Regions from separate parts of the Lentzea rhizosphaerae genome, predicted to be linked through region 1. Evidence: riboswitches for the same ligand, from Rfam matches in the RefSeq annotation. Region 1 holds a riboswitch; each other region holds the start of a gene.
What was found. Region 1 has a riboswitch for S-adenosylmethionine ahead of ACFOWZ_RS42885 (methionine ABC transporter ATP-binding protein). Riboswitches for the same ligand answer to the same signal wherever they lie in the genome.
Positions count from the first base shown of each region.

Region 2: it holds a riboswitch for S-adenosylmethionine, as region 1 does, so the genes downstream of both, ACFOWZ_RS17920 (aminotransferase class V-fold PLP-dependent enzyme) here and ACFOWZ_RS42885 (methionine ABC transporter ATP-binding protein) in region 1, are expected to answer to the same signal.
Region 3: it holds a riboswitch for S-adenosylmethionine, as region 1 does, so the genes downstream of both, thrC (threonine synthase) here and ACFOWZ_RS42885 (methionine ABC transporter ATP-binding protein) in region 1, are expected to answer to the same signal.

Region 1 is NZ_JBHRZI010000046.1:221,691-231,536, forward strand. Features, by position in the region: gene ACFOWZ_RS42860 (DivIVA domain-containing protein) at 1-225, shown strand, start outside; gene ACFOWZ_RS42865 (ABC-F family ATP-binding cassette domain-containing protein) at 281-2,053, opposite strand; gene ACFOWZ_RS42870 (4-(cytidine 5'-diphospho)-2-C-methyl-D-erythritol kinase) at 2,129-3,091, opposite strand; gene ACFOWZ_RS42875 (MetQ/NlpA family ABC transporter substrate-binding protein) at 3,149-3,937, opposite strand; gene ACFOWZ_RS42880 (methionine ABC transporter permease) at 4,036-4,719, opposite strand; gene ACFOWZ_RS42885 (methionine ABC transporter ATP-binding protein) at 4,716-5,714, opposite strand; SAM riboswitch class I at 5,933-6,026, opposite strand; gene rsmA (16S rRNA (adenine(1518)-N(6)/adenine(1519)-N(6))-dimethyltransferase RsmA) at 6,115-6,945, opposite strand; gene ACFOWZ_RS42895 (transglycosylase family protein) at 7,124-8,533, opposite strand; gene ACFOWZ_RS42900 (TatD family hydrolase) at 8,836-9,660, opposite strand; gene metG (methionine--tRNA ligase) at 9,657-9,846, opposite strand, start outside.
Region 2 is NZ_JBHRZI010000015.1:208,154-217,999, reverse strand. Features, by position in the region: gene ACFOWZ_RS17925 (potassium/proton antiporter) at 29-1,516, shown strand; SAM riboswitch class IV at 1,590-1,704, shown strand; gene ACFOWZ_RS17920 (aminotransferase class V-fold PLP-dependent enzyme) at 1,742-3,073, shown strand; gene lspA (signal peptidase II) at 3,097-3,843, shown strand; gene ACFOWZ_RS17910 (RluA family pseudouridine synthase) at 3,945-4,829, shown strand; gene ACFOWZ_RS17905 (AsnC family transcriptional regulator) at 5,062-5,901, opposite strand; gene dnaE (DNA polymerase III subunit alpha) at 6,071-9,616, shown strand; gene ACFOWZ_RS17895 (cytochrome P450 family protein) at 9,675-9,846, shown strand, end outside.
Region 3 is NZ_JBHRZI010000029.1:8,314-18,159, forward strand. Features, by position in the region: gene rpsT (30S ribosomal protein S20) at 1-187, shown strand, start outside; gene ACFOWZ_RS32415 (class I SAM-dependent methyltransferase) at 283-1,089, shown strand; gene ACFOWZ_RS32420 (DUF2283 domain-containing protein) at 1,136-1,345, opposite strand; gene ACFOWZ_RS32425 (DUF4258 domain-containing protein) at 1,333-1,647, opposite strand; gene ACFOWZ_RS32430 (hypothetical protein) at 1,647-2,006, opposite strand; gene ACFOWZ_RS32435 (helix-turn-helix domain-containing protein) at 2,177-2,968, shown strand; gene holA (DNA polymerase III subunit delta) at 2,953-3,930, opposite strand; SAM riboswitch class I at 4,009-4,139, shown strand; gene thrC (threonine synthase) at 4,151-5,407, shown strand; gene ACFOWZ_RS32450 (DNA internalization-related competence protein ComEC/Rec2) at 5,409-8,204, opposite strand; gene ACFOWZ_RS32455 (helix-hairpin-helix domain-containing protein) at 8,884-9,567, opposite strand; gene ACFOWZ_RS32460 (DegV family protein) at 9,655-9,846, opposite strand, start outside.

The sequences.
Region 1 (9,846 bases):
ATCCCGCAGGCAGCGGCCGGCCAGCGCGGCTACCGCACCGCGCAGGTCGACCGGATGCTGGAGGAGATCGGCGTCGCGCTCGACGGCATGCTGGGCGCCACCTCGGAAGAGGTCATGAAGGCGCGCTTCAGCTACGCCCTGCTCTCCGGCCAGGGTTACGACACGTCGTTCATCGACGAACTGCTGCCCCAGCTCGCCAACGAACTGCGCCGCCGGGGCAAATAACTCGATGAACGGCGCATTTGTTCACCTCAGGTGGACGAATGCGCCGTTCATCGAGTTAGCCCTCGACCACCTCGGCCGCGGCCATCCAGGCAGCCTCGACGTCGGACTCCTCCGCCAGCACGGCGCGGAGCTCGGCGTCGAGCTTCAGCAGCCGGTCGGGATCGGTCGCGGCTTCGGCCAGCGCGGCGTGCAGCTCGGCCTCCTTCTTGTGCAGCACCTCGAGGCGCCGCTCCAGCCGTGCCAGCTCCTTGCGGGCGGCACGCTGGTCCGCGGCGTTCGAGGGAGCCTTGTCCACGGCCGGGGAGGCAGCGGCGGTCTCCCTGTCGCGCAACGAGTCGCGGCGCTTGAGGTACTCGTCGATCCCGCCGGGCAGGTCGGTCAGCCCGCCGTCACCGAACAACGCCACGACCTTGTCGCACACACGCTCGACGAGGTACCGGTCGTGCGAGATCACGACGAGCGTGCCCGGCCACGAGTCGAGCAGATCTTCCAGCTGCTGCAACGTGTCGATGTCCAGGTCGTTCGTCGGCTCGTCGAGCAGCAGCACGTTCGGCTCCGCCATCAGCAACCGGCACAGCTGCAACCGCCGCCGCTCGCCACCGGAGAGGTCCGAGACAGGCGTCCACTGCTTCTGCGACGAGAACCCGAACCGCTCGCCCAGCTGCGACGCCGACATCTCGTACTTGCCCAGGACGACGCGCCGGGCGACCTCCTCGATCGCCTCCAGCACGCGCATCGACCCGTCGAGGTCGAGCAGCTCCTGCGAGAGGTGCGCGATCTTCACGGTCTGGCCCTGGATCCGCTTGCCCGTCTCGGGTTCGCGCTCCCCCGCCAGCAACCGCAGCAACGTCGTCTTGCCGGAACCGTTGACGCCGACCAGACCGATCCGCTCACCGGGGCCGATGCGCCACGTCAGGTCGCGCACGAGCACGCGATCCGGAATGGACAGTGTGGTGTCCTCGAGCTCGATCACCGTGCGGCCCAGGCGCTTCTTCGCGAACGCGAGCAGCTCCACGTTGTCCCGCGGCGCCGGCACGTCCGCGATCAGCGCTTCGGCGGCCTCGATCCGGTAGCGCGGCTTCGAGGTCCGCGCGGGTGCGCCGCGGCGCAGCCACGCGAGCTCCTTGCGCGCCAGGTTCTGCCGCTTCTCCTCCGCCGCGTCCGCGAGCCGCTGCCGCTCGGCGCGCGCGAAGATCCAGTCGGCGTAGCCGCCCTCGTACTGCTCGACCTTGCCCTGCACCACTTCCCACGTGCGGTTGCAGACGGTGTCGAGGAACCACCGGTCGTGGGTGACGACGACGAGCGCGCACTTGCGGGACAGCAGGTGTTCCGCGAGCCACCGCACGCCCTCGACGTCCAGGTGGTTCGTCGGCTCGTCCAGCACGAGCAGTTCGAGGTCCTGGATCAACGCGGCCGCCAGCGCGACCCGGCGGCGCTCGCCACCGGACATCGTGGAGACCACGGAGTCCAGGCCCAGCGCCGTGATCCCGAGTCCGTCCAAAATGGACCGCACGCGGGCGTCGGCCGCCCACTCGTGCTCCGCGTCGAAGCCGAGCGGGTCGATCACCGCGTTGCGCACGGTCGAGCCCTCCGGCAGCTCGGTCCGCTGCGTCACGACGGCCATCCGCAGATCACGCGACCGCGACACCCGGCCGTCGTCGGCGGGCTCCACTCCGGCCAGCACCTCGAGCAGCGTCGTCTTGCCGCCGCCGTTCAGGCCGACGACACCGATCCGGTCGCCCTCGTTGACGCCGAGCGACACGCCGTCGAGCAGCGGCCGGACGCCGAACGACTTCGACACGGACTCCAGGTTGACCAGGTTGGCCATCAAAACCTCACGCCCCGAGAAGAAATACCCCCGCAGAGGCTACCTGGAAGCACCAAAGGCCCTGCTCACCACGTGTCAGGCGTGGACTTCCGGCGGAATGGGCTTCGGCTCCTCGGTCGTGACCACGCGAGCACCGGGCACCGGTCCGTGCGCCACGCGAACCGTGCGGCACACACCCGCGCCGGCGAGCTCAGCGGCCACGCGGACCGCGGTGTCGCCGTCCTCGCACAGGAACGCCGTCGTGGGGCCAGAACCGGACACGATTCCCGCCAGCGCGCCCGCGTCCACACCCGCCCGGAGCGTGCGGCGCAGGTTCGGCCGCAGCGACACGGCGGCGGCCTGGAGGTCGTTGCCCAGCAACAAGGCCAGCTGGCGCGGGTCCCCTGAGGACAGACCCTCCAACACCGCCTCGACCGCACCCACGCGCGGCGGGTCACCCTCTGCGCGCAGGCGGTCCAGCTCGTCGAACACGTCCGGAGTGGACAGTCCGCGCCGGTCGAACGCCAGCACCCAGTGGAACTGGTGACGCCCCAGCACCGGCACGATCCGCTCGCCGCGGCCCGTGCCGAGCGCAGTGGCTCCGTACAGGGCGAAGGGAACGTCGGCGCCGAGCTTGCCGGCCAACTCGGCCAGTTCGTCGCGGCTGATCTCCAACCGCCACAACGAGGACAGGCCCACGAGCGTCGCCGCCGCGTCCGCACTGCCGCCCGCCATGCCTCCCGCGACCGGGATGGCCTTGCGGATGACGACGCGGACCTTCGGGTCGTCGGGGTCCTTGCCCACGTGCGCCGCGAGCAGGCGCACCGCGCGCCAGGCGAGGTTGGACGCTCCGGTCGGCACCTGGTCGGCGCCCTCGCCGTGCACCTCGACGCCGGGTTCGTCCGCGACCGCGACCGTGACCTCGTCGACCAGCGAGAGCGCCTGGAAGATCGTCACCAGGTCGTGGTAGCCGTCCGGGCGCACGTCACCGACGGCCAGGTGCAGGTTGACCTTGGCCGGGACGCGGACCGTGACCGGGGGTGGAACGACTGCGAGCACCATGTCAGCCTACGGGCGTTCTGGAGTTGTGGACTCCTCCCCCGGTCGCAGTGGATCTCACACCGGGATGACCGAACCGTTGAAGGTCTGCTTGATGTAGTCCTTGACCTGCTGCGATCCGAGCAGCTCCGCCAGGTCGCGGATCCGCTTGTCGTCCTTGAGCTCGGTGCGCGTGACCAGGCCGTTCGCGTTCGGGTTGCCCTCGGCCTCCTCCAGCGCGAGCGAGTCCGTCGCCGGCTTGAGGCCCGCGTCGATGGCGTAGTTGCCGTTGATCACCGACGCGTCGGTGTCCTCCAGCGAACGCGGCAGCTGAGCGGCCTCCAGGGGCACGAACTGCAGGTTCTTGGGGTTCTCCGCCACGTCGCGCGTGGTCGGCTGGTCCACGGCCTTGAGCTTGATCAGGCCGTTGGCTTCGAGGAGCTTGAGCCCGCGGGCCTCGTTCGTGGCGTCGTTGGCCACGGCGACCTTGGCGTTCTGCGGCAGCTCGTGGAGCTTGCGGACCTTCTTCGAGTAGAGACCCAGCGGCTCGACGTGGACGGGCTCGACCCACTCGACCTGGGCGCCGCTCTCCTTCGTGAAGGTCGCCAGGTACGGCACGGTCTGGAAGTAGTTGGCGTCGAGCGAGCCGTCGACCAGCGCCGTGTTCGGCTGCACGTAGTCGGTGAACTCGACGACCTCGATCTTCAGACCCTTCTGCGACGCGAGGTTGTCGGCCACGTACTTGAGGATCTGGGCGTGCGGGACCGGGGAGACGCCGACCTTGAGGGTGTCGGACGTGTTCGTGCCGGACGAGCAAGCGGACAAAACAGTCAAAGCGACCGCGATCAGGGCAGCCTTAATACGCATTTCGTTCCTTTTGAGAGTTTCAGCGGCGGAAAGTTTCAGTGCACGCGGGGAGCTTTCGTTCGCTCTGGCCGCACGAGAGGGCCCCGCGTGCCGAAAAGTCAGACGGAGGCGTGCCGGCGCCGGTCGGACGCACGGGCGGCACGGGTGAAACCGAGCTGGATCACGGTCGTGAGCACGGCGAGCCACGCCACGGTGCTCCACAGGATCCGGTCGTTGAAGCGCTGGTAGCCCTCGCGGATCGCGAGGTCGCCGAGGCCGCCACCGCCGATCACGCCCGCCATCGCGGAGTACCCGATCAGGGCGATCACGGTGACGCCGATGGCGTTGATCAGCGCGGGCAGCGACTCGCGGATCAGCACGCTCCTGACGATCCTCAACGTCGAGGCGCCGGTGGTGATCGCGGCCTCGACCACGGTCACGTGCACCTCGGACAGGATGTTCTGCACGAGCCGCCCGACGAACGGGATGGCGCCCACGGCCAGCGGCACGATGACCGCGGTGCTGCCGATGGAGCCGCCGACGATCAGGCGGGTGACCGACGTGAGCGCGACGAGCAGCACGATGAACGGCATCGAGCGGCCCAGGTCGGTGACGAAGCTGAGAATTCGGTGCACCGCGGCGTTCGGCCGCAGCCCGCCCTTGGCGGTGAGCTGCAGCCAAACCCCTACGGGAACTCCTAGTGCGGTGGCGATGACGGTGGAAACGCCGACCATGTACAGCGTTTCACCGGTGGCCTCGACGAGGTAGCTGACGACGTCGGGCCAGGGTGTAGCAGACCTCACGCAGCTACTCCCTGCGGTCCCTTCAGGGACCTCTGCACCGCACCGCCGGCCTCGCCGATCCACTCGAGCGCGGAGTCGGAGCGCTCGCCGTTCAGGCCGAGGCGGAACCGCGCGACCGGCGTCTCGCCCAGCCGCGTGAGGCCGCCACCGACGATGTTCAGCTCGACGCCGAACCGGTGCGAGGCCTCGGGCAGCAGCGCGCCGACCGCGGCGAACCCGACGAGCACGACGTCCGCGACGCGGTCGTAAGTGTTCTCGTTGATCGGGTTCAGGTCGACGGCGGGCAGCAACGCGGAACTCGTGCGGCTGGCGGCGTCACCGACCAGGTCGAGGACCTTGCCGTGCTCGACGACACGGCCCTGCTCCAGCACGGCGACGTCATCGCAGATCTTGCGGACCACGCCCATGTCGTGCGTGACGACGAGCACGGTCACACCGAGCTCAGCGCGCGCACGGTCGAGCACGGTCAGCACGGAACCGGTGGTCTCCGGGTCGAGCGCACTGGTGGGCTCGTCGGCGAGGAGCACGGACGGGTTCGCGGCGAGCGCACGCGCCACGGCGATGCGCTGACGCTGGCCGCCGGACAGCTGGTCGGGGTACGCGGTGGCCTTGTCGGTGAGGCCGACGAGGTCCAGCAGCTCACCCACGCGGGTGCGGCGCTGCGGCCCCGGAACGCCCGCGCTCTCGAGGGGAAGGGCGATGTTGCCGGCCGCCGTGCGCTGGCGGAGGAGCGAATCCCCCTGCGGCACAACGCCGATCTGCCGGCGGGCGGCCCGGAGGGCACTCCCGTCAAGGCTCGTGATGTCGGTGCCATCGACCCGGATCGCACCGGAGTCGGGACGCTCGAGCAGCGCAACGCAGCGCGCGAGCGTCGACTTGCCGGCCCCGCTCGGGCCGACCACGCCGAGCACGGTGCCCGCCTCGACGTCGAGGGTCACGCCGTTCAGGGCGTTGACACCCTGGAAGGACTTGGTGAGGTTTTCGACAGTGATCACTTCTGCTCCACGGCTGCGCGCGACGGCACACACGCCCTTGTGCGGGCTGTGCGCGATCGAAGTTCTGCTCAGGTGTGTGCGCCACTCGTTGACTGAGTGCGCGTCAAAGGACTTTGAGAAGGCGCCTTAGACGAGGTGGCGACGACATGCAGAAGCGGTGCGACGGCACTGGTCGACGACTCGACGGCGCGTCAGCATTCGCGAAGTGCACATGTGATCCTCCATCGGTCCTGGCGTTAGCACCTGCCCGCATCCAGCGGGTGGTTGCTGCGACGTCGTAGAGCCAGGTCTCTCGGTCGCTCCGGATGGCACTTAGCAGTCAACCGGACAGACGTTCGGTTGCGCAAGCCAGATTCGGATTCGTTCGACAGATCACACTGATGGCCGAAAGATCGCCGGGTCAGACCTCGGCGATCCGGACAAAGTCGATCACGCTGAGCTGTTCGCCCCTTTGCTGGGGGTCGATGCCAGCCTTCTGGAGCAGTTCGTCGGCCTGCTCGGCACCGCCGGCCCAGCCCTTGAGGGCGGCCCGCAGCGTCTTGCGGCGCTGGGCGAAGGCGGCGTCGATGATCTCGAACAGCCTTTTCTTGTCCACTGTGGACAGCAGGGTTTCGTGGCGCTGGAACCAGACCAGGCCCGAGTCGACGTTCGGGGCGGGCCAGAAGACGTTCTTGCCGATGCTGCCGGCCTTCTTGGCGTTGGCGTACCAGGCGAGCTTGACGCTCGGGACGCCGTAGATCTTGTTGCCCGGTTTTGCCGCCATTCGGTCGGCTACCTCTGCTTGGACCATGACCAGACCCTTTTGGAGGGTCGGGAGTTCGGCCAGCAGGTGGAGGACTACCGGGACCGCGACGTTGTACGGGAGGTTGGCGACGATCGCCGTGGGTTGTTCTGGCAGGTCCTGTTGGGTGACCTTCATCGCGTCTTTCAGGACCACGTGGAGTTTGTCGGCGTTCTCCGGGTCCATCTCGGATGCGGTCTGGGGGAGGCGTTGCGCGAGTTTGGGGTCGATCTCGACGGCGATGACCTGTTTGGCTGGTGGGAGGAGGGCCAGGGTCAGGGATCCCAGGCCTGGGCCCACTTCCAGGACGACGTCGTCGTTGGTGAGCTCGGCTGCCGTGACGATTTTGCGGACCGTGTTGGGGTCGTGGACGAAGTTCTGGCCCAGTTTCTTGGTTGGGCGGATGTCCAGCTCTTCGGCTAGACGGCGGACTTCGGCGGGTCCCAGCAGGCTCACTCGGGCATTGTCGCAGGGTGGGTGTTGCGCGGGTCGGCTCGGGTTGGGTGGCTCGGTCCCCCGGCACGCCAGGTTCCGTGTTGCTGTGGCGGGTGCTCCCTCCCCTGCCCCGGAAACGGCGATGGCCGCCCTGGCGAACCAGGAGCGGCCATCGGTCGAGTCAGGTGCGGGCTTACGGCAGGCCCAGCTTCGCGCGGCAGCCCGGCCACGCCGAGTACGTGCCGCCTCGGCCGTCGCGCAGCTTGGTGGCCACCGCGATCTGCTGTTCGCGCGTTGCCTGGTGCGGGAGGGGGGCGTAGGCCTGGCCACCATAGGCGCGCCAGGTGCTCGCGTCGAACTGCAGGCCGCCGTAGTAGCCGTTGCCCGTGTTGATGGCCCAGTTGCCGCCCGCCTCGCACTTGGCCAGGCGGTCCCAGACCTCGCCGTCGGGGAGGGGCTTGGTGCCCACGGTGATCTTCTTGGGCTTCGGCTCCTTGGTGACCTTGCCGCCGATCTTCTCGCGGCTGATCTCCTTGCCGTTCTTCACCGTCACGCGGTAGGTCGAGATCTGCTCGCCCGCCTCGCCCGGGTCGGTGACCTTCTGCTCGCCCGCGTTCATGTTCGGGTCGTTGGTCTTCTCGACCGGCGGGGCGACGGGCTCGTTCACGTTGATGACCGTGACGCCGGTGCGCGAGATGTAGACCTCGGCGCCGGTGGCGAGCTTCACGTCGGTACCAGAGGCGACTGCGTCCTCGGGGCCGAGGGAGAGGTTCTCGTTCTTCAGGAGCTCGTCGACGGTGACTGCGGTCGTCTGGACCTCGCGGACCGGGTTCGCGCCGTCGAACAGCTTGATGTTCTTGCGGGTCTTGACCTCGAGGTTCATGCCCTCGAGCGGGATGTCCTGGGTGCCGGGGGCGGAGAACCACGCGCCCTCGGTCGGCACGCCCATCTGCTTCGCGGCCTCTTCGACCGTGACCGAGCGGACCCAGTCCTCGCGGGCCTGGCCGTCGACGCTCATCTTGAGCAGGCGGCCGCGGTCGAGGCTGATCTTGCCGCCGTCGGAGATCGGGGTGTTGAGCGACGGGGACAGCGCGTCGTGCTCGCCGACCTTGATGCCCTCTTCTTCGAGGACCTCGCCGACCGTGCCCTCGTACGAGTGGACGGTCTGCAGCGCGCCGTCGACCTCGACGGTCAGCGACTTGTCCATCGCCATCGCGGTCACGCCGCCGCCGGAGATCGAGACGAGCACCGCGGCGACCGCGCCCTTGAGGAAGCGGCGCTTCCAGGACGAGACGGCCGTGACGAGCAGCTGCGGGTCGTTCTTCTCCTCTTCCTCCGACGGGAGGACGAGGGGCGGCATGATCGTCGTCTCGGCGTTGATGAGCCGGATCAGCTCGTCGACGTCGACGTTCGCGGTGGCGAGCAGCTCGTCGGCGTCCGGACCGAGCACCTCGAGCACGTCCGCGGGCGAGATGGTCAGCGCACCGGCGGGAAAGCTCGGGTGGGGGTCAACGACTCCGACTGCGGTGCCCCCGACCGGCGTGAACCAGTCGGTGTCGTCGTTGAAGTCGTACGGAGCGGCAGTTCTGTCGCTTCCAGACAAGGGTCGATACCTCCATTGCGGAAGCTCGAGGCCACCGCACAGTTGGCGCTGCAAAGATCATTCGAGGGTTGAGCTCGAAGGTTCCCGGCAACTCCTCCTACGTGGTCTCGCTTCTTCGCGCTTCTGGCTTCGGTCCCGCCCCGACTGCGGGCGTGCTCCGAACCGACTGGGTCGGTCCAGGTGGCACGGTCACGGGACAGTAACGGGGTCGCGCACGTTGCGCAAACACCCCCGCCAATGTTGTGACCTCAGTCACCCCATGGGGGTAGGAACCCTTTGCTCCGTTCGCTCTACGTCGCATTTCAGTAGCCAAGTCCGAACACTCGTTGAGCAGTACGGGTGACGGCGGCACAGAGTTCAGAAAGATCTTCGCCACGGAGCGTGGCCAAATCCCGAACTGTGTAATTCACACAATAGGGTTCGTTTGGGCGTCCACGGTACGGATGGGGCGTCAGGAACGGCGCGTCCGTCTCCACCAGGAGCTGATCCTGCGGCACCAGCTGGGCCGCCTCCCGCAGCGCGCGGGCGTTCTTGAACGTCACCGGGCCCGCGAACGACAGCACGTACCCCGCGTCGACACACCGCCGGGCGAAGTCCGCGTCGCCCGAGAAGCAGTGGAAGACCACAGTGGACGGTGCGCCCTCGGAATCCAGGACCTTGAGGATGTCCTCGTGCGCGTCCCGGTCGTGGATCATCAACGGCTTCCCGAGGCGCTTGGAAAGGTCGATGTGCCAACGGAAAGCCTCGTGCTGCGCGGCCGGCGGCGAGTAGTCCCAGTAGTAGTCGAGACCGGTCTCGCCGATCGCGACGACCCGAGGCAGGACCGCCAACCGCTCCAGCTCCGCCTTCTCGACGTCGCCGAACGAGGCGGTGCGCGTCGGGTGCACGGCCACCGCCGCGTAGACCCGCGGGTCCCAGGTGGACGCCTCGGCGGCCCACTGCGCGGCGGCGAGGTCGTCCGCGACGGTGATCACGTGCGAGACCCCGGCCGCGTTAGCGCGGTCCAGCAGCACCGCCACGTCAGCGGCGTCGACGGCCCCACACGCGTCGAGGTGCGTGTGAGCGTCGATCACCGGTGCCGGAAGAGCTTCCGGCACCGGCGGTCGTTCACGCTTCTCGGACGTCACTTGACGATCGGAGCCCACTCGGGACCGACGTCGCCCAGTTCCGGGTCCAGCTTCGCGAACAGCGGCGACGGCTTCTGCAGCGGACGACCGACCTCGATCGGCGTCGACTCCCAGCGAGCCTGCTCACCGGCGTAGTCACCGGTCAGCACCGGGTACGAGCGGTCCGGCACGTCCAGGTCGGTGACC
Region 2 (9,846 bases), on a different contig from region 1:
TCGTCCAATTCGGTGGTGATCAACGAGAATGGTCCGGGTGGGTGACGTGACGGTCGTTCTGGGCGTCGGCGCGGCCGTGCTGCTGATCTCCGTGGTCGCGGTGCGCGTGTCGACTCGACTCGGTCTGCCCTCGTTGTTGTTGTACCTCGGCATCGGCGTGCTGCTCGGCGAGTCCGTGGCCGGCATCAGGTTCGACGACGCCGACCTCACCCAGTCCCTCGGCATCGCGGCTCTCGTGCTGATCCTGAGCGAGGGCGGGCTCACGACCCGTTGGCAGGCCGTGAAGTCCTCGCTGTGGTTAGGTGTCGCACTGTCCACAGTGGCCGTTGCGGTGAGCGTCGCCGTGACGGGAACCGCGTTGCACTTCCTGCTCGGCCTCGACTGGCGGATGGCGTTGCTGTGGGGCGCGGTGCTGTCGTCCACCGACGCGGCCGCGGTCTTCAGCGTCCTGCGGTCGCTGGGCGTCGGGGCGCGGCTCACCGGCGCGCTCGAACTGGAGTCCGGCCTCAACGACGCGCCGGTCTACCTCGCCGTCGTGCTGCTGGCGTCGTCGGACCGGATCTCGTGGACCGCACCGCTGCTCGTGGTCTACGAACTGGTCGCGGGCGCGCTCATCGGTGTCGCGCTGGGCTATCTCGGCGGCGCTGGGCTGAGACGTGCGGCGCTGCCCGCCACCGGCCTGTACCCGCTCGCCACCGTGGCGGTGTGCGTGATCGCTTACACCGCAGGCGATCTCGCGCACGCGTCCGGGTTCCTCGCCACCTACGTGGCCGCGCTGGTGCTCGGCAACGCCCGCCTGCCGCACCGCGCCGACACCCTCTCGTTCGCGGAAGGGCTCGGCTGGCTCGCGCAGATCGGGCTCTTCGTCCTGCTCGGCCTCTACGCGTCACCGTCGCGGCTGCTCGACGTGCTGGTCCCGGCGTTGATCGCGGGTGTGGTGGTGACGTTCCTGGCGCGGCCGCTGTCCGTCGTGCTCGCCGCGCTGCCGTTCAAGGTGCCGTGGCGCGAGCAGGCGTTCCTCTCGTGGTCGGGCCTGCGCGGCGCGGTGCCCATCGTGTTCGCGCTGATCCCGTTGATCCAGGGCGTTCAGGGCGCGCGCGAGCTGGTCGACGCGGTGTTCGTGCTGGTCATCGTGCTGACGGTGGTGCAGGGCACGACGTTGCCGTTCCTGGCGCGGCGCCTCGGCCTGGTGCGCGCGGGGGAGCCGCAGGAGGTGCAGGTCGACTCCTCGCCGTTGGACGAGCTGGGCGCCGAGCTGCTGCAGGTGCACATCCAGCGCGGGTCGAAGCTGCACGGCGTGTACATGTCCGAGCTGAGGCTGCCGACCGGCGCCACGGTGAGCCTCGTGGTGCGCGGCGGGAAGAGTTTCACGCCACAACCGACGACGCGGCTGCAGACCGAGGACCAGTTGCTCATCGTCACCACGGAAGAGGCGCGCGAGGCCGCTGAGCGGCGCGTTCGTGCCGTGGACCGGGCCGGTCGCTACGCCCGCTGGAAGGGCGAGACCGGCGAATAGTCGGTCTCCGAGGCTTCTCACGATGTGATCGGGTGTCGACGCGCTCGGTGACCCTCCGCTAACGTCGTCGGCAGGTCATGAGAGCCAGCGTCAAGCCCAAGCTTGCTGGCCGGCAACCCTCCAACCGCGGTGGGGTGCCCTTGGTGAGGACCTGGTCCGGCGCGTGGGGCGCCGGTCAAGCGCGGGCCTTCGCGACACGGGGCCCCTGGCCTCGGAGGCAGCTCGATGACGCTCGCGATCACCAAGACCACCAGCACTGCGGTTCCGGCTGTCGTCGGCGCTGACCTGCGCGTTCCACTGGTCACCGGAGAGCGCGTCACCTACGCCAACCTCGACCACGCGGCGAGCGCGCCGTGTCTGCAGGAGGTGCGCGACGCCGTCGACGAGCTGCTGCCCTGGTACGCCAGCGTGCACCGCGGCGCCGGGTTCGCCTCGCAGGTGTCGACCCGCGTCTACGAGCAGGCGCGTGACCGCATCCGCAGGTTCATCGGGGCGCACTCGTCCGACGCCGTCGTCTTCACCCGCAACACCACGGACTCGCTGAACCTGTTGGCGCGCAGCGTTCCCAAGAACACCGCCGTCGTCCTGTTCGACAGCGAGCACCACGCGGCGCTGCTGCCGTGGCGCGGTCCGAACGTTCAGCGCATTCCCGCACCGTCTTCGTCTGGCGCCGCGATCGTCGCGCTGGACCGGGCGTTGGCCGCCGCCCCGGTCGGCCCTCGGCTCGTGATCGTCACCGGGGCGTCCAACGTCACGGGTGAGCTGTGGCCGGTCGCGGAGCTCGCGAAGGTCGCCCGCCGGCACGGCGCGCGGATCGCGCTCGACGCCGCGCAGCTCGCCCCGCACCGCCCGGTCAACGCCCGTGAGCTGGGCGTCGACTACGTCGCGTTCTCCGGTCACAAGATCTACGCGCCGTTCGGTGCGGGCGTGCTGGTCGGTCGCGCGGACTGGTTGCAGCAGGCCCAGCCGTACCTGGTCGGCGGCGGTGCCACGTCGAAGGTGACCGACCACGGCGACCGGCTCGGCGTGGCCTGGTCCGCGGTGCCGGAGCGGCACGAGGCCGGCAGCCCGAACGTCGTCGGCGTGCACGCGCTCGCGGCGGCCTGCGAGATCCTGTCGCGGCACTGGGAGCAGACGGTCGCGCACGAGCAGGAGCTGCTGGCCCGCCTTCGTGAAGGGCTGCGCACGATCCCCGGCTTCCGCGAGCTGTCGATCCTGACCGACGTCGACAAGGTCGGTGTCGTGAGCTTCACGATCTCCGGCTTCGACGCGGGCTTCCTCGCGGCGGCGCTGTCCGCGGAGTACGGCATCGGTGTGCGGGACGGCGCGTTCTGCGCGCACGTGATCGTGGGCCGCCTGGTCAAGCAGGTCGGGTCGCACGAGGACCGTGCCGTGCGCGCGTCGATCGGCCTCGGCACGACGGTCGAGCACGTGGACCGGTTGGTCGCCGCGCTGCGCACTCTCGTCACCGAGGGGCCGAAGTGGACCTACACGCAGCGTGACGGACGGTGGGTGCCGGAGGACGACGGCCGAACCCTGCCGCCGTTCCTCGCGTAGTCCCTGTAGTGGACAATGACCTGGTGAGTGACGAGTCCAAGGCCGCCGAGAAGGCTGCTGCCGACCCTGCGGAAGAGCAGGTCAGCGCGCCGGAAGCGGTCGAGGAACCCGCGGCGGCACCGGACGACGCCACCGAGGAGTGGGCGGAGAAGGCTTCGGAAGAAGCCGCCGGGAAGGACTCCGGCGACGACGTCGTCGAGCCGGAGTTCTCGATCACCGGATCGCTGCCGGAGCCGAAGACCAAGACGCTCGCGGTGCTGGCGGGCGGTGTGCTGGCCCTGGATGTGCTCACCAAGGTCGTGTCCGTGGCGTTCCTCGAGGACTCCGGCCCCATCAAGCTGTTCGGCGGGGTGCTCTACCTGACGTTCGTCCGCAACCCCGGTGCCGCGTTCGGCCTGGCGGAGGGCATGACGTGGATCCTGGCGCTGATCGCGCTGGGAGTCGTCGGGTTCATCGCCTGGATCTCGCGCAACCTCCGCTCCCAGGGCTGGGCCGTCGGCCTGGGCCTGGTGCTGGGCGGTGCCGTGGGCAACCTGGTCGACCGCCTCTTCCGCGAGCCGGGGCCGATGCGCGGTCACGTGGTGGACTTCCTGTCGCTGTTCGACCCGTACGGCCGTGTCTGGCCCGTGTTCAACCTCGCCGACATGGCGATCGTCGGCGGTGGCGCGGCGATCATCGTCCTCGCGCTCAGGCGGCACGACTACGACGGGACGATTCACAAGGACGCTCCGGTGCCCGTGGAGTCCGACGGTCTGACGGAGCCGAAGTAGCTGGTCCTGATAGGTTCAGCAGGTTCTGCAAGGAGAAGAAGGTCGAGGCCCCGCGCGTGAGCGGATACCGAACGCTGCCGATTCCCGACGGTCTGGACGGCATGCGCGTCGACGCCGGCCTCGCGAAGCTGCTGGGTCTGTCCCGCACCGCCGTCGCCGCCATCGCCGACGCCGACGACGTGCTGATCGACGGCCGTGTCGTGGGCAAGTCCGACCGGCTGACCGCGGGCGCCATGCTCGAGATCACGCTGCCGGCGCCGCCGCAGCCGATCACCGTCCAGGCGATCCCCGTCGAGGGCCTGGTCGTGATCCACGAGGACGACGACATCATCGTCGTCGACAAGCCGGTGGGTGTCGCCGTGCACCCGTCGCCTGGCTGGACCGGCCCGACCGTGGTGGGCGGGCTCGCCGCCGCCGGTCACCGGATCGCCACGTCCGGCGCCGCCGAGCGCCAGGGCGTCGTGCACCGGCTCGACGTCGGCACCACGGGCGTGATGGTCGTCGCGAAGTCCGAGTCCGCGTACTCGGCCCTGAAGCACGCCTTCAAGGAACGCACCGTCGACAAGGTCTACCACGCGATCGTCCAGGGCCACCCGGACCCGATCAAGGGCACCATCGACGCGCCGATCGACCGGCACCCGAAGCACGACTACAAGTTCGCCGTGATGAACTCCGGCAAGCCGTCCATCACGCACTACGAGGTGATCGAGGCCTTCCGCGCGGCGTCGTTCGTCGAGGTGCACCTCGAAACCGGCCGCACGCACCAGATCCGCGTGCACTTCTCGGCTCTGCACCACCCGTGCGTGGGCGACCTGACCTACGGCGCCGACCCGACGCTGGCCAAGCGGCTCGGGGTGACGCGGCAGTGGCTGCACGCGCGCCAGCTCGGGTTCCACCACCCGGCCGACGGGCAGTGGGTCACGTTCACCTCGGAGTACCCGGAAGACCTGGCTTCGGCGTTGGAGAAGCTGCGCGAAGAGGGCTGATCGCGTCTGGGTGAATCACCGGTTGACGAGCTTTCGTCTGATGTTGATCGGTGCTCCTTGACAGTGCCAAAGCGGTCGTCGCCGCTGGGCCGCGACGGGTCGTCTGGCTCGGCGCGTACGGCACGGGTGCGTCCGCCCCGCTCGTGATGAACGGCGCATTCGTTCACCTCAGGTGGACGAATGCGCCGTTCATCACCTGGCCAGGTGCTTGGCGTGGGGCCTCGGCCCTGCGCTAGTCCTCGACGGTCCAAACGAGAGTGTTGAGGTCGACCTCGGGCCGGACGCTCCACCGCACCTGGATGACGTCGGTCGTGTCGGGCAGCACGAACACCGTGTGCCCACCGGCGGTCTCACCGGGCTGCACGCCCAGCTTGTGCGCCGGCCGCGACGACAGCGAGACGGGAGCCTTCGTGACGGTCTCGCCGGTCTTGGTCACCAGCACGAGGTACATGTCCGGCAGCGAGGTGTACGGCACCTGCGAGGTGTTCGTCACCTCGGTGTGCACCACCACGGCCCGTTCGCCCTCGGCGAGCTTGTAGCCGGCCGCCGTGAAGAGGAAGTCGGCCGGGTCCACGACCTCGACCAGCTGGATCGACAGGTGCGCGCCCTCGAGGCTCTCGGCTTCCAGGGCAGAGCCGATCTTGCCGGTGCGCGAGACGGGCCTGGGCTGCGGCTGGTCCGCGCGGACCCACCCGGCCGTCTGCGGAGGGCCCCAGGTGGCCTGGGGCTGGGCCGGGAAGGGCTGGCTCGGCGGGTTCGGCGGGCCGTAGGGGACCTGGTGCGGGCCGCTGACGTGGTGCGGGCCGCTCTGGTGCACGGCGTACGGGCCGGACGAGGGCGGGCCCATGTAGTTGCCGTACGCGGCGGCGTTGGCGAGCGCCCGGCGCAGCCCGTTCGGGTCGCACTCGACGCCCACCAGGAGCGGGAGGCCGCTGCCCGACAGGGTGATCAGTCGCATGGCGGCCTCGCGCGGGTCCATCCCCAGGCGCTGGGCGATCTCGTGCACGGCGGCTCGGCCCGACTCGGCCAGTACGGCGAGCAGGCGAGCGTCTACGGGATCAGGGGCCACCACGAATTGAACGCTACCTCCCGCTCGAGATCTCCGCGTCACCGCATGGCAAGTTGGAGATCACGGTGGCGGACCGCGGGTCGATGAGTGTCGTGGGCCCTGCGGCGAGATAGGGTTGGCGGATCCGGATTCGCGTCCTTCCCACGCGTCCGTTCGATCTCCTGGAGGTACGGTGTCGGACTCGTTTGTGCATCTGCACGTGCACACCGAGTACTCGATGCTCGACGGTGCGGCCAAGCTCAAGGACATGTTCGCCGAGTGCGAGCGCATGGGCATGCCCGCTGCGGCGATCACCGATCACGGCAACATGTACGGCGCCTACGACTTCTTCAAGCAGGCGACCGCGGCCGGGATCAAGCCGATCATCGGCATCGAGGCGTACATGGCGCCGGAGTCGCGGTTCAACAAGAAGCGCGTGCTGTGGGGTGACCCCGGACAGAAGGCCGACGACGTCTCGGCCAGCGGTGCCTACACGCACCAGACGATCTGGGCGCGCAACGACGAGGGCCTGCACAACCTCATGAAGCTGTCCAGCCTCGCCTCCACCGAGGGGCAGCTGGGCAAGTGGCCGAGGATGGACGCGGAGCTGATCGCCCAGCACTCCGCCGGGCTGATGGCGACGACCGGGTGCCCGTCGGGCGAGGTGCAGACCCGGCTGCGGCTGGGGCACGAGAAGGAAGCTCTCGAGGCTGCTGCCAAGTGGCAGGAGATCTACGGCAAAGAGAACTTCTACATGGAGATCATGGACCACGGCATCGAGATCGAGAGCCGGGTCCGCGGTGGGTTGCTGGAGATCCAGAAGAAGCTCGACATCCCGTTCGTCGTGACGAACGACTCGCACTACACGTACCCGACGGACAAGGAGACGCACGAGGCGCTCCTGTGCATTCAGACCGGCAAGACGCTGCAGGACCCGACGCGGTTCAAGTTCGACGGCACGGGTTACTACCTGAAGTCGCCGGACGAGATGCGCGCGGTCGACTCGAGCGACGCGTGGCAGGAGGGGTGCCGCAACACCCTGCTGATCGCGGAGAAGGTCGACACGACCGGCATGTTCGCGTTCAAGAACCTCATGCCGCGGTTCCCGGTGCCCGAGGGCCTGACCGAGGACCAGTTCTTCCGCGACGAGGTCTGGCGCGGCATGCACCGCCGGTTCCCCGACGGCGTGGACGAGGAGCACACCAAGCAGGTCGAGTTCGAGATCGGCGTCATCCTGCAGATGGGGTTCCCGTCGTACTTCCTCGTCGTCGCGGACTTCATCAACTGGGCCAAGTCCAACGGCATCCGCGTCGGTCCGGGCCGTGGTTCGGCCGCGGGCGCGCTGATCGCGTACGCGCTGGGCATCACCGACCTCGACCCGTTGCCGCACGGCCTGATCTTCGAGCGGTTCCTGAACCCCGACCGCGTCAGCCCGCCCGACATCGACATCGACTTCGACGAGCGCCGGCGCGGTGACGTCATCCGGTACGTGACGGAGAAGTGGGGCAAGGAGAACGTCGCCCAGGTCATCACCTTCGGTACCATCAAGGCGAAGGCGGCCATCAAGGACTCGGCCCGCGTCCTGTACGGCCAGCCCGGGTACGCCGTCGCCGACCGCATCTCCAAGGCGATGCCGCCCGCCGTCATGGGCAAGGACATCCCGCTGTCCGGCATCTTCGACTCCTCGCACAAGCGGTACGCCGAAGCGTCCGAGGTGCGCGGGCTCTACGACACCGACCCGCAGGTCAAGGAGATCATCGACACCGGCCGCGGGCTCGAGGGCCTGATCCGCAACGCCGGTGTGCACGCCTGCGCGGTCATCATGTCCGCGGAGCCGCTGACCGACCACATCCCGGTCTGGATGCGCCCGCAGGACGGGTCGATCATCACGCAGTTCGACTACCCGACCTGCGAGACGCTCGGCCTGCTGAAGATGGACTTCCTGGGCCTGTCGAACCTCACCACGATCGACGACTGCCTGCGCAACATCGAGCTCAACGGCAAGGGCAAGATCGACATCACCGACGGCAACCAGGTGCCGCTGGACGACAAGAAGACCTACGAGCTGCTGGGCCGCGGCGACACGCTGGGTGTGTTCCAGCTCGACGGTTCGGCGCTGCGCGACCTGCTGCGGCTGATGAAGCCGGACAACTTCGAAGACGTCTCGGCCGTCATCGCCCTGTACCGGCCGGGTCCGATGGGTGCGAACTCGCACACGAACTACGCGCTGCGCAAGAACAAGCTCCAGGAGATCACGCCGATCCACCAGGAGTTCGTCGAGTCGCTCGCGGAGATCCTGGACACGACCTACGGCCTGATCGTCTACCAGGAGCAGGTCATGGCGATCGCGCGGAAGGTCGCGGGCTACACGCTGGCTCAAGCGGACCTGCTCCGCCGCGCGATGGGCAAGAAGAAGAAGGAGATCCTCGACAAGGAGTTCGAGGGCTTCGAGAAGGGCATGATCGACCAGGGGTACTCGAAAGAGGCGATCAAGACCCTCTGGGACATCCTGGTCCCGTTCGCCGACTACGCGTTCAACAAGGCGCACTCCGCCACCTACGGCGTCATCGCGTACTGGACCGCGTACCTCAAGGCGAACTACCCGGCCGAGTACATGGCCGCGCTGCTCACCACGAACTCCGACAACAAGGACAAGTCGGCGATCTACCTCGCCGAGTGCCGCCGCATGGGCATCACGGTGCTCCCGCCGGACGTCAACGAGTCCGAGCGCGAGTTCGCCCCGGTCGGCGCCGACATCCGCTTCGGCCTCGGCGCGATCCGCAACGTCGGTGCGAACGTCGTCGACTCGATCATCAAGGCCCGCAAGGAGAAGGGGAAGTTCGTCGACTTCTCCGACTTCCTGCGCAAGATCGACGCCACGGCCTGCAACAAGAAGGTCGTCGAGTCGCTGATCAAGGCCGGTGCGTTCGACTCGCTCGGCCACCCGCGCAAGGGCCTGCACATGGTCCACGTGGACGCGGTCGACGCCGTGATGATCACGAAGAAGGAAGAGGCCAAGGGCCAGTTCGACCTCTTCGGCGGCGGTGACGACGGCGACGAGGACATCGCGGGCGTGTTCGACGTCAAGATCCCCGCCGAGCAGTGGGAGTCCAAGCACCAGCTCGCGCTCGAACGGGAGATGCTGGGCCTCTACGTCTCCGGGCACCCGTTGAACGGCGTCGAGCACGTGCTGGAGTCCTATTCGGACGCTTCCATCGCCCGGATCCTGGAAGGCGACGTCCCGGACGGCACGCAGGTCACCATCGGCGGCATCCTCGCGTCGGTGATGCGCCGGGTGAACAAGAACGGCGAGTCGTGGGCCTCGGCCCAGCTCGAGGACCTCGCCGGTGGCATCGAGGTGCTGTTCTTCCCGAAGAGCTTCATGGTGCACGGCATGTCGGTCGTCGAGGACGCGATCGTGCTGGTCAAGGCCCGTGTCGCCAAGCGGGACGACCGCATCTCGCTGATCGCGAACGACCTGGTCGTGCCGGACCTGAGCGAGATCGGCAACCGCGCGATGCGGCTCAAGATGCCGGCCACGAAGTGCCGGCCGGAGATCGTCACGCAGCTCAAGGACGTCCTGCGGGCGCACCCCGGCTCGACCGAGGTGCACCTCAACCTGGTCATCAACGCCTCGCGCAACACGGTGCTGAAGCTGGACGACGCGCTGCGGGTGGCACCGACGCCGTCGTTGATGGGCGACCTGAAGGCGCTGCTCGGACCGGGATGTCTCGGATAGCTGAGAACTGCTCGCGAAACAGTGGCGAGCGATGAGTTAACGGGGTTAACTGGGTGAGGTGACGACACTCACCCAGTTGCCCGCCGACTACGTCCAGAACCCGCACGAAGTGCACGACAGGTTGCGTGCCGAGGGGCCCGTGCGAGAAGTCCACCTGCCGCGTGGACTCAAGGTCTGGCTCGTGACTCGTTACGAGGACGCCAAGATCGCCCTGACCGACCCGCGCATCA
Region 3 (9,846 bases), on a different contig from region 1:
CCTGAAGACGGCCATCCGCAAGTTCCGCGAGGCTGCCGAGGCCGGTGACAAGGCGAAGGCCCTGGAGCTGCTGCAGGACGCGTCCCGCAAGCTCGACAAGGCCGCCACCAAGGGCGTTATCCACGCCAACCAGGCCGCCAACAAGAAGTCGGCGATGGCGCTGCGCGCGAACCAGCTCGAGGGCTGATTCCGCTGTAGAGCTTTGCTGAGAAGGGCCCGCTCCGGTGAGCGGGCCCTTCTCGCTGTTCCCAGCCGGTGTGCCTGCACGGTAGGCGTAGATCCATGGAATCGCTTCCGCGGATCGACTTCATCGAGCTCCACGACCTCGACCGCACCCCGGCCGTGCTGCGGACCCTGCACACCGAGTCCATCGCGTTCATCTACCGGCTCACGGATGCCGCGCGGGAGTACTCGCGGCCGTTGGCGCTGGCTCTGCGCACGGGCGCGGACAGCCGGATCGTCGACCTTTGCTCGGGTTCGGGCGGGCCTGTGCCGTTGATCCAGCGGCGACTGCACAAGGAGGGCGTCCACACACACGTGACGCTGACGGACCTGGTGCCGAACGTGCGCGCGTTCGAGCGTGTGCAGGCGGAGAACCGTCGTCGGCTGCCTGACTCGTGTTGCTCCCTGGACTACGTGTCTTCTTCGGTCGATGCCACGGCCTGCCGGATCGAGGGCACGCGCACGATTTACGGCGCGTTCCACCACTTCCCGCCGCCGCTCGCTCAACGGATGCTGCAGAACGCCGTCGACGCAAGACAGCCGATCGTCGTCGTGGACACCAAACGGTCGTTCCTGTATATGTTGCTCTTCCCGTTCCTGCTCACGCTGGCCGTGCTGGTGTCGGCGCCGTTCCAGCGCAATCCCCTGCCGCGTTACCTGCTGCGGCTGGTGCTCACCTACGTCGTGCCGGTGCTGCCGTTCATGATGTTCTTCGACAGCGTCGTGTCGTTCCTGCGCATGTACGGACGCGGTGAGCTGCGGCGGATGGTCGACGGCCTGGACCGCACCGAGTCGTTCGGCTGGACGATCGGCGTCGAACCCGGCTTCACAGGCGCCCAGTACCTGATCGGGATTCCGCGACGGTGAGACGGCGGAAGGGGCCTCACCCGCGTGGAGTGAGACCCCTTCGTCGTCAGTCGCGCAGTTCCCTCGGCAGCTGGCGCTCGGCGTCGAGCAGTTCGATGCCGAGCAGCTCCCCGTCGGCTCCGAAGTCGAGCACGACAGCGATGCTGCCGTCCTCATCGGTGACGGTGACCTGCTTCGCGGCCTCGCCGGGCCCGATCTCGCGGAACCCGATGTAGGCGGCGTTCACCGAACGGTCCCAGCTGACTAGTTGCGCCATACCGTCACAACGTAGCCGTTGTTGTTGGCAACGACGGTGATCTTGCGATCCGTGTACTTCCACGTGCCGTTGCTCTGCTTCTTGGCGCGGTTGCAGGTGTCGTGCACGACGTTCTCGACGTGGTCGGACGTGATGCGTCGCGCCGCCATCTGCTCCTGGGCGTGCAGGCTGTAGCCGGACACGAAGCACGGCGCGCCCGCCTGCACCTGCAGCACCGGTTCGGGAGGCACCGCCTGCGCGATACCGGTGGCGATGAACATGGCCGCCAGCACGGCGGCGCAGAGCCTGACCAGGCCTGCCATCACGCGTCGTACTCGAAGAGGTAGACGCTCGCGACCGAGCCGGGATGCGCCCAGTCGAACGGGATGCGCTTGCCCTTCGGGCACGCCGCCCTGCTGAACTCCGTGTTGCCGCTCGCGAACACCGCCTTCACCTTCGCGCACTGGCCGTCCGCGTCGGTGTCCTCGACCCAGCCGCTCACGCGGATCTTGCCGTCCCGGCAGCTCAGCTCCCAGTGCGCCTTGGCACCGGACGTCTTCGGGTTCTTGACCTCGCCGCAGCCACCCATCGCGGACATGCCCTCCGCGTTCGCCGTCGCGGCGCCGGACAACGACAAGCCCACCAGTGCCAAACCGGTCAACGCAGCGCGAATTCCACGCACGTCAGCCACCCCTCGTTTTGTGTTGGATTCCGATTCGTTGAGGCACCCGGCCGGGGCGGGACTGAGCTTTCCGAGATCAGCGGCGGTCGTACAAGTGGATGCGGCCGTCCGGTCAGTCCGACCTTGTCCGGCCTGGTCAGGGGCGCCTCCGGACGGCATGATCGGGAGACGTGAACAGCCAGGGGGAGTTCATCGCGTCGTTGCGCGAGCTGAAACAACGGTCCGGCCTCACCTATCGCCAGTTGGAGAAACGCGCCGCCGAGCGGGGAAAGGTGCTGGCGCGCAGCACTCTGGCCGACGTGCTCGCGGGAAAGCGGCTACCGGCACCGGACGTGCTGGACGCGTTCGTGCACGCGTGCGGTGAAGGTGACCAGGTCGACTCGTGGCAGCAGGCCCGCGCCTCGATCGCCGAACCCGCTGCGACACCGGCGGTCCAGCGACGTCGTTCGGTGTGGTGGTCGGCGGCTTCCGCGCTGGTGGTCGTCGCCGCGGCGGGCACCTGGTTCGCGGTGTCCGGTGGCCGGGACGCGCCCGCCGGCACCTCGGTCCCGACCTCACCGGTGCGGATCAGGCCGGTCGCCGCGCCGGACCTGTGCCTGACCGACGGACACGTGCGCGACGGCCGCTACGGCCCGCTAGTGGCCGTGCAACGACCGTGTTCCGCCGTGGCACCGCAAACGACCACGCTCGAACCACTCGGTTCCGGCGCGTACCGCATCGCGTGGCACCACCCGCAGTTCGGCAAGGGATGTCTGAAGGTGCTGGAGGACGGTCTGCTGGAGCCGTGGGACGACTGCACCAAAGCCACGCCCTTCACCCTCGAACACTCGGAGGCCGAGTACACCCTGCGCGTCGAAGGCCGCGGCTGCGTCGGCATCGCGGGCACGGGCGAGAGCGCCGAGGCACTCGTCGGTGCGTGCGATCAGCGGTTCATGATCGACACCGCTCAACGACGGCCGTGAGCGGCCACGATCCTGAGCACGGCACGCTCCAGCGCGTAGTCGGCGTCGGCCGCCACACCCTTCACGTCGGCGTTGAGCCCCGCGACCACCTGCATCGCGTCGGCGAGACCGGACTGGTCCCAGCCGCGCGCCTGGGCCTGCGCCTTCTTGATCTTCCACGGCGGCATGCCGAGCGGACCCGCCAGGCTGAACGGGTCGGCACGGCCCACCGCGGACACCCGCGCGACCGTGCGCACCGCGTCCGCGAGCGCGTCCGCGACCAGCACGTGCGGCACGCCGAGCTGCATGGCCCAGCGCAACGCCTCCATGGCTCCCGCACGGTCACCGGTCACGGCCTTCTCCGCGACCGCGAACCCGGTCACCTCGGCCTTGCCCTGGTGGTAGCGGCGGATCTCGTCGACCGTCACCTTGCCGTCGGTGTCCGACACGAGCTGTGACGCCGCGGCGGCGAGCTCGCGCAGGTTCGTGCCCACGGCGTCGATGAGCGTGGCGACGGCCTCCGGATCGATCTTGCCGCCCGCCCGCCGCACCTCGTTGCGCACGAACGCCTCCCGCTCACCGGGCTTGGTGATCTTGGCGCACTCGGTGACCGCGGCACCGGCCTTCTTCAGCTGTCCGGGCAGGTCCTTGGCCGCCTTGCTGCGACCACCGCCCGTGTGCACGACGACGAGCGTGACTCCGTCCGCGGGCGCCTTGACGTAGGAGAGCACCGTCTCGGCGATCTCCTTGGTGATGTCCTGCGCGCTCTGCAGGACGATCACGCGCCCCTCCGCGAACAGCGACGGGCTCACCAGCTCGGCCAGCTCGGGAGGAGTGAGGTCAGTCACCTGCACACGGGTCAGATCGGCGTTCGGATCGACCTCGCGTGCGGCCTCGAGCGCCGCCCGAACAGCACGTTCGACCAGCAACTCCTCCTCGCCGACGACGAGGTGCAGTGACTCCGGTGCGCTCACGCTCCGCATCCTCCCACGTCCCGGATCGTGGACGTCGGTGGCTGAGCCGCGGACTGTTGCCGTAGCTTGGTGGCCACAACTGAACACCGCTCATCCAGAGGGGCAGAGGGACCGGCCCGAAGAAGCCCCGGCAACCGGCGTCAGCAGCAGTGCATCACTGCGCGCGGACGATCACGGTGCCAATTCCGACCCGTTCGATTTCGCGGGAAAGATGAGGAGATACCTCGCGATGACTGCTGTCACTGTGCCCACGAGCACGACCTTCGACCTCGGCCCCGCCCGTGCACTGCTGTGCCGTGAGTGCGGAAATGAGACCCCTCTCGCTGCTGAGTACGCCTGTCTGGAATGTTTCGGGCCGCTGGAAGTGGCCTACGACTTCGGCAGGATCCGGCGCGAGGACATCGAGGCCGGCCCCAAGTCGATCTGGCGCTACCGCGGCCTTCTCCCCGTTCCGTCCACTGTGGAACAGCACCCGAACACCGACCCCGGCGGCACCCGCCTGGTCAAGGCCGACAACCTCGCCAAGGCCCTGGGCGTCCGCAAGGTCTGGGTGAAGGACGACACCGGCAACCCCACCCACTCGTTCAAGGACCGCGTGGTCGGCGTGGCCCTCGCCGCGGCCCGTGAGCTCGGCTTCAAGGTCCTGGCCTGCCCGTCCACCGGCAACCTGGCGAACGCCGTCGCCGCGGCCGCCGCCCGCGCGGGCTGGCAGTCGGTCGTGCTGGTTCCCTCCTCTCTCGAGCGCGCCAAGATCCTGATGAGCGCGGTCTACGAAGGCGCCCTGATCGCCGTCGACGGCAACTACGACGACGTGAACCGCCTGGCCCAGGAACTCGCCGCGGAGCACGAGGACTGGGCGTTCGTGAACGTCAACGTCCGCCCGTACTACGCGGAGGGCTCGAAGACCCTCGGCTACGAGGTCGCCGAGCAGCTGGGCTGGCGCCTGCCCGACCAGATCGTGGTGCCGATCGCGTCCGGCTCGCAGCTCACCAAGGTCGACAAGGCGTTCCGCGAGCTCGGCCAGCTCGACCTCGTCGAGGCCACCCCGTACCGCGTGTTCGGCGCCCAGGCCACCGGCTGCAGCCCGGTCTCCGCCGCGTACAAGGAAGGCCACGACGTCATCCGCCCGGTCCGCCCGGACACCATCGCCCGCTCGCTGGCGATCGGCGCCCCGGCCGACGGCCCCTACGTCCTCGACGCGGTGCGCCGCACCAACGGTGCCATCGAGGACGTGACCGACGAAGAGGTCGTCGAGGGCATCAAGCTCCTCGCCCGCACCGAGGGCATCTTCGCCGAGACCGCCGGCGGCGTGACCGTGGCGACGGCGAAGAAGCTGATCGAGGCGGGCCAGCTCGACCCGGACGGCGAGACCGTGCTGCTCATCACCGGCGACGGCCTCAAGACCCTCGACGCGCTCGGCGACACGATCGGCCCGCGCGCGACGGTTCCACCGTCGGCCGAGGCCGTCATCAAGGCGCTGGGCTAAATCACCTCCTTCCGGTCCGGGGACGCTCACACGTCCCCGGACCGCGTTGTGTCAGAAGGAAATCGCGTCGGTCCTGAGCCAACCGGTGCGCGGAAAGCGTTGCAGGCCCTCCATCACGTGCGGTCCGACCGGGCTCGCCTCCGCGCGCCACGCCACGATCCGTTGCGGCCACGGGCATTCCGCCTTGAGCGCGTTGTAGTGGTAGTCGTGCCAGGCCTGCGGCGTGATCCTCAGGTCGTCGTCGAACACGTACTCCGACATGAGGTCGTAAGCCTCCTCCGGTTTCGCGGCCTTCGTGGGCGGCAGCACGTGTGTGGTGATCGCCTTGTACGTGAGCGCGCGCGTGCCGTCTTCGAGCGTTTCGCAGATGTAGAAACCGAAATCGGGTTTCAGCTCTTCGTGCGGCCACGGCGTGGCGGAGTAGTTCATCTGCCACAGCGCCCACGCGAGCCCCGGTGTGCCACCGGGGATCGGGTAGCGCCCGTTGAACAGCCTGACCCAGACGTCGTTCATCTCTTCTCCTTCGTACGATTCGGTTTCCTGGCAACACCGCCAGGTCGCCGTCCTTGTCCGTGCGCAGCACCAGGGCGCCTCCCGCCCGCAACACGTCGAGCACGTGCGGGCTCGGATGGCCGTACCTGTTGCCCGTGCCGACGCTCACCAGCGCCACTCGTGGCCGCACGGCCTTGAGGAACGCGGGCAGCGAGTACCGCGAGCCGTGGTGCGGCACCTTGAGCACCTCGGCCGCGAGATCCCGCTCCCCCAGCAACGCCGCCTGGCCGGCCAGCTCGACGTCACCGGTGAGCAGCACGCGACCCGCTCTGGTGTGCGCTTTGAGCACCAGCGAGTAGTCGTTCACCATCGTGTTGGTGTCCTGGGCGACCGGTGGCCGCCGCGGTCCGAGCACCTCCAACTCCAGTCCTGGCAAGGCGAACCGCTCGTCCGCCTTCGGTTCCACCACCCGCACACCGTGTGTGCGGGCCTGCTCGCTGACCTCCCTCCACGCCCACGCGGGCTCCTTGAGCGGACCCACCGCCACCGCACCCACCGCACGCCCGGTGAGCACCGCGGCGAGACCGCCGACGTGATCCGCGTGCAGATGCGTCAGCACCACGAGCGGAATCCTCTTGATTCCCAACGTCTTCAGGCACCGGTCGACCGCACCGGGATCGGGCCCGGTGTCCACGACGACCGCTCGGTCCGCGTCGTCAGTGGCGAGAACGAGCGCGTCGCCCTGCCCGACATCGCAGCTGACGGCCTTCCACCCGTCCGGCGGCCAGACCGGCGCCACGACCTTCAACGGCACCAGCACCACGAACCCGCCAACGAGCACCGCGACGACCAACGTCCGCGTCTTCTTCAGCCGCAGCAACAACACTGTTGCCGCCACGACAGCGACCAACGCGATCGCCCCGACCCACCCCTCGGGCCAGCTGACCGACGCACCGGGCACGGCCGCCGCCTGCCGCCCGACCTGGATCAGCCAGGTCACCGCGGGCCCGGCGACGTGGGCCACCAGCTCCGCAGCTCCGGGCCAGAGCGGCGCTGTCACCGCCGCCACCACGCCCAGCACCGTCGCCGGCGCGACCACCGGCCCGGCGACCAGGTTGGCCACCACCGACACGAGGCTCACCTGACCGGACAGCCCGGCCACCACGGGAGCCGTGGCGAGACTCGCGGCCGTCGGCACCACGATCGCCTCGGCCAGTCCGTTCGGCACACCGCGTTGCTTGAGCGCCCGCGCCCACTTCGGCGCAACGAGCACCAACGCCGCCGTCGCGACCACCGACAACGCGAACCCCGGATCACCACCCAGCGCCGGATCAACGAACACCAGCACCAGCACGGCCGCCGCGAGACTCGGCAACGTGGACCGCTCCCGCCCCAGCACCAACGCCAGCAAGGCAACGGCACCCATGACCGCGGCCCTGAGGACGCTGGGCTCTGGCCCTGCCAGGACCACGAACCCGACGAGCGCCACCATCGCCGCAACGGCCGCCTTCCGCGGCCCGAGACGTCGCAGCAGCAGGTAGACCGCCCCGCACACGATGGCGAGGTTCGCGCCGCTCACCGCCAGCAGGTGAGCCAGGCCCGCGGTCCGGAACTCATCCACGATGCGCGGCACCATCTGCTCGGTGTCGCCCACCACGAGCGCCGGCAACAGCCCGGCCTCCTCGTCGCCGAGAACGCCACTGGCTCGTCGCAGGCCGTCGCGGAGCTCATCCGCCCAGCTCTGCCAGACCGGAGGCGGCTGAGGGTCGATCGGCGGGCCGCGGACCCTCAGCATCGCCGAGGCCAGGTCACCGCCCCGGGGTGGAGCGAGTGTGCCTTTGACCGTGACTTCCTGGCCTGGCAACAGATCCCGCCACTTCGCCGCCGGTGCGAGCAGCACGAGCTGGGCCCCGTTCGCGGTCGCGGTGATGACGACGTGATCGACACCGGCCTGGTGGCCGCCGAAGCCCTCGGCCCGGATGCCGCGCGGTCTGGTGCTGAGCTCGACGGTCAGGGTGGTGCTGCGGCCTTCGTTGGCGGCCAGGCGAAGCGGGTGGGTTTCGGCCCTGAGGACGTGACCGCCGACCCAGGCTGCTGCTACCGGTCCGGAGATCAGAAGGGCTATCGCGCAGGTTCTGGTCCACCACGCTCTGCGCCACCCGACGAAGCCGATCGCTCCGGCTGTCAGTCCGGTCAGGACTGCCGCTTGCCAGCTGAGGAACAGGCCGGTCGCGGCGGTGGTCCAGACGGATGCTGCGGCCGGGACCAGGCGGTGGTCGTGGGCTATCTGGTGTTTGCGGACCATCCGGGCCTCCCCTGGGTGGCGCTGGGATCAGGGGTTGGGCTGCCTTGCCGGGGTTGGGGAGGGCTCGGGGTCTGGTTGTGGTGGGTGGCTTTGGGCTGATTGGTCGCGGAGTGGCCGGTGGGGTCGTGGCGGGGCTGGGTGGGGAGGTGAACGGACATGAGTGGCTCCTGATGAGGGGAACTAGGGGTTGTCTGGGTGGGGCGGGGCTGGCCCGCATGAGCGGTCAGCAGGCGAAGGACGACGGGCGACGGCCGGCAGACGGCTGCGGGATGATCGACGATCTTGAAGCGGCGCACGTAGGTGAGGCGGACGGATTGACGGGCTCCCGACGAGCAGGGTTAGGAGGTTGCATCACACAAGCGGCACCGCGGACGCTCCGGCGCCAGAGGGAGTGGGTAAGGCGGCGGGAGCGAGGGTGGCTGGTAGGCGGTCAGCAGGCGGCGGACTGCGGTTGTCAGGAGGCTGGGGCGGCGGCGTCTCGGGGTGGCGGGGCGGTGGAGGGGGAAGTCGAGGCTTACGGCGTGGGGGTGGTTGTGGTCGGTGTGGAGGGTTGTGGGCCGGGTCAGGTGGTGGAACTGGGCTCTCGTGCGGGTGTAGTGGGCCACGGCCGTGGTCACGGTCAGGTGGTGGAGGTGGGCTTTGGTGCGGGCGTAGAGGGCCAGGGCTGTGGTGGCGAGGGTCATGTGTGGACCAGGTCGGCCAGCTTGGCCAGCTTCGAGTCGCCTATGCCTTCCACGTCGCGGAGGTCGTCCACTGAGGCGAACGGGCCCTTGCGTGTGCGGCGGTCCACGATGCGTTGGGCCGTCACCGGGCCCACACCGGGGAGGGCGTCCAGTTCTGTCGCGGTGGCGGAGTTCAGGTTCAGCTTCGACGGGACGGCGCCTGCTGGGGCCTGAGGTGGGACGCCTACCGCGACCTGTTCGCCGTCGGTGAGTTTGCGGGCGAGGTTCAGGTCGTGGAGGTCGGTGCCCGGTTTTGGGCCGCCAGCCAGGCGGACGGCGTCGGCCACTCGGGCGCCTGACGTCACCGTCACCAGACCTGGGGTGGCGACCTCGCCGATCACGTTCACGACCAGTTCGGGGGCCTGGGCCGTGGTGCTCACCAGAGCCAGGACGGGCGCCTGCTCCGCGGCGGGGCTCTGCCACCAGCTGCCCAGGCCGATCACGGTGCACGCGACGGCTATGCCGAGAGCGAGGAGGCCTCGGCGCGGGAGACGCGGCAGGCGGAGACGGCGGCGGGGTGGGCCGTGCTCGTCGGAGTCCTCCGAGCGCGCGAAGACCAGGGTCGGGTCGGCTCTCACTCTGTCGGCCAGGGCGGCCAGGCGTTCGCTCGGGCGGTCGTCCGGATGGGGGCGGGGGAACATGCGGGGGACGTTACGGAGCGGGAGGGGTGGGGAGGTGGGGCGAGTTGCGGGGCTGTGGATTACTCGCTGGTTGTGGACAGGTCGCGATCACTCACGGCTCGGGGACGGGGAATTGTCGGGGGTCTGTGGGAGGCTGTCGGGTCCTCCCGGCAGCACCACCACGCCCAGCACCCCTGGGCCCGTGTGAGCGCCGATCACCGCGCCGACCTCGGAGATCACGCATCCCGTGGAGCCGGGCAGGCGCTCGTCCAGGCGCGTCGCCAGTTCCGCGGCGCGTTC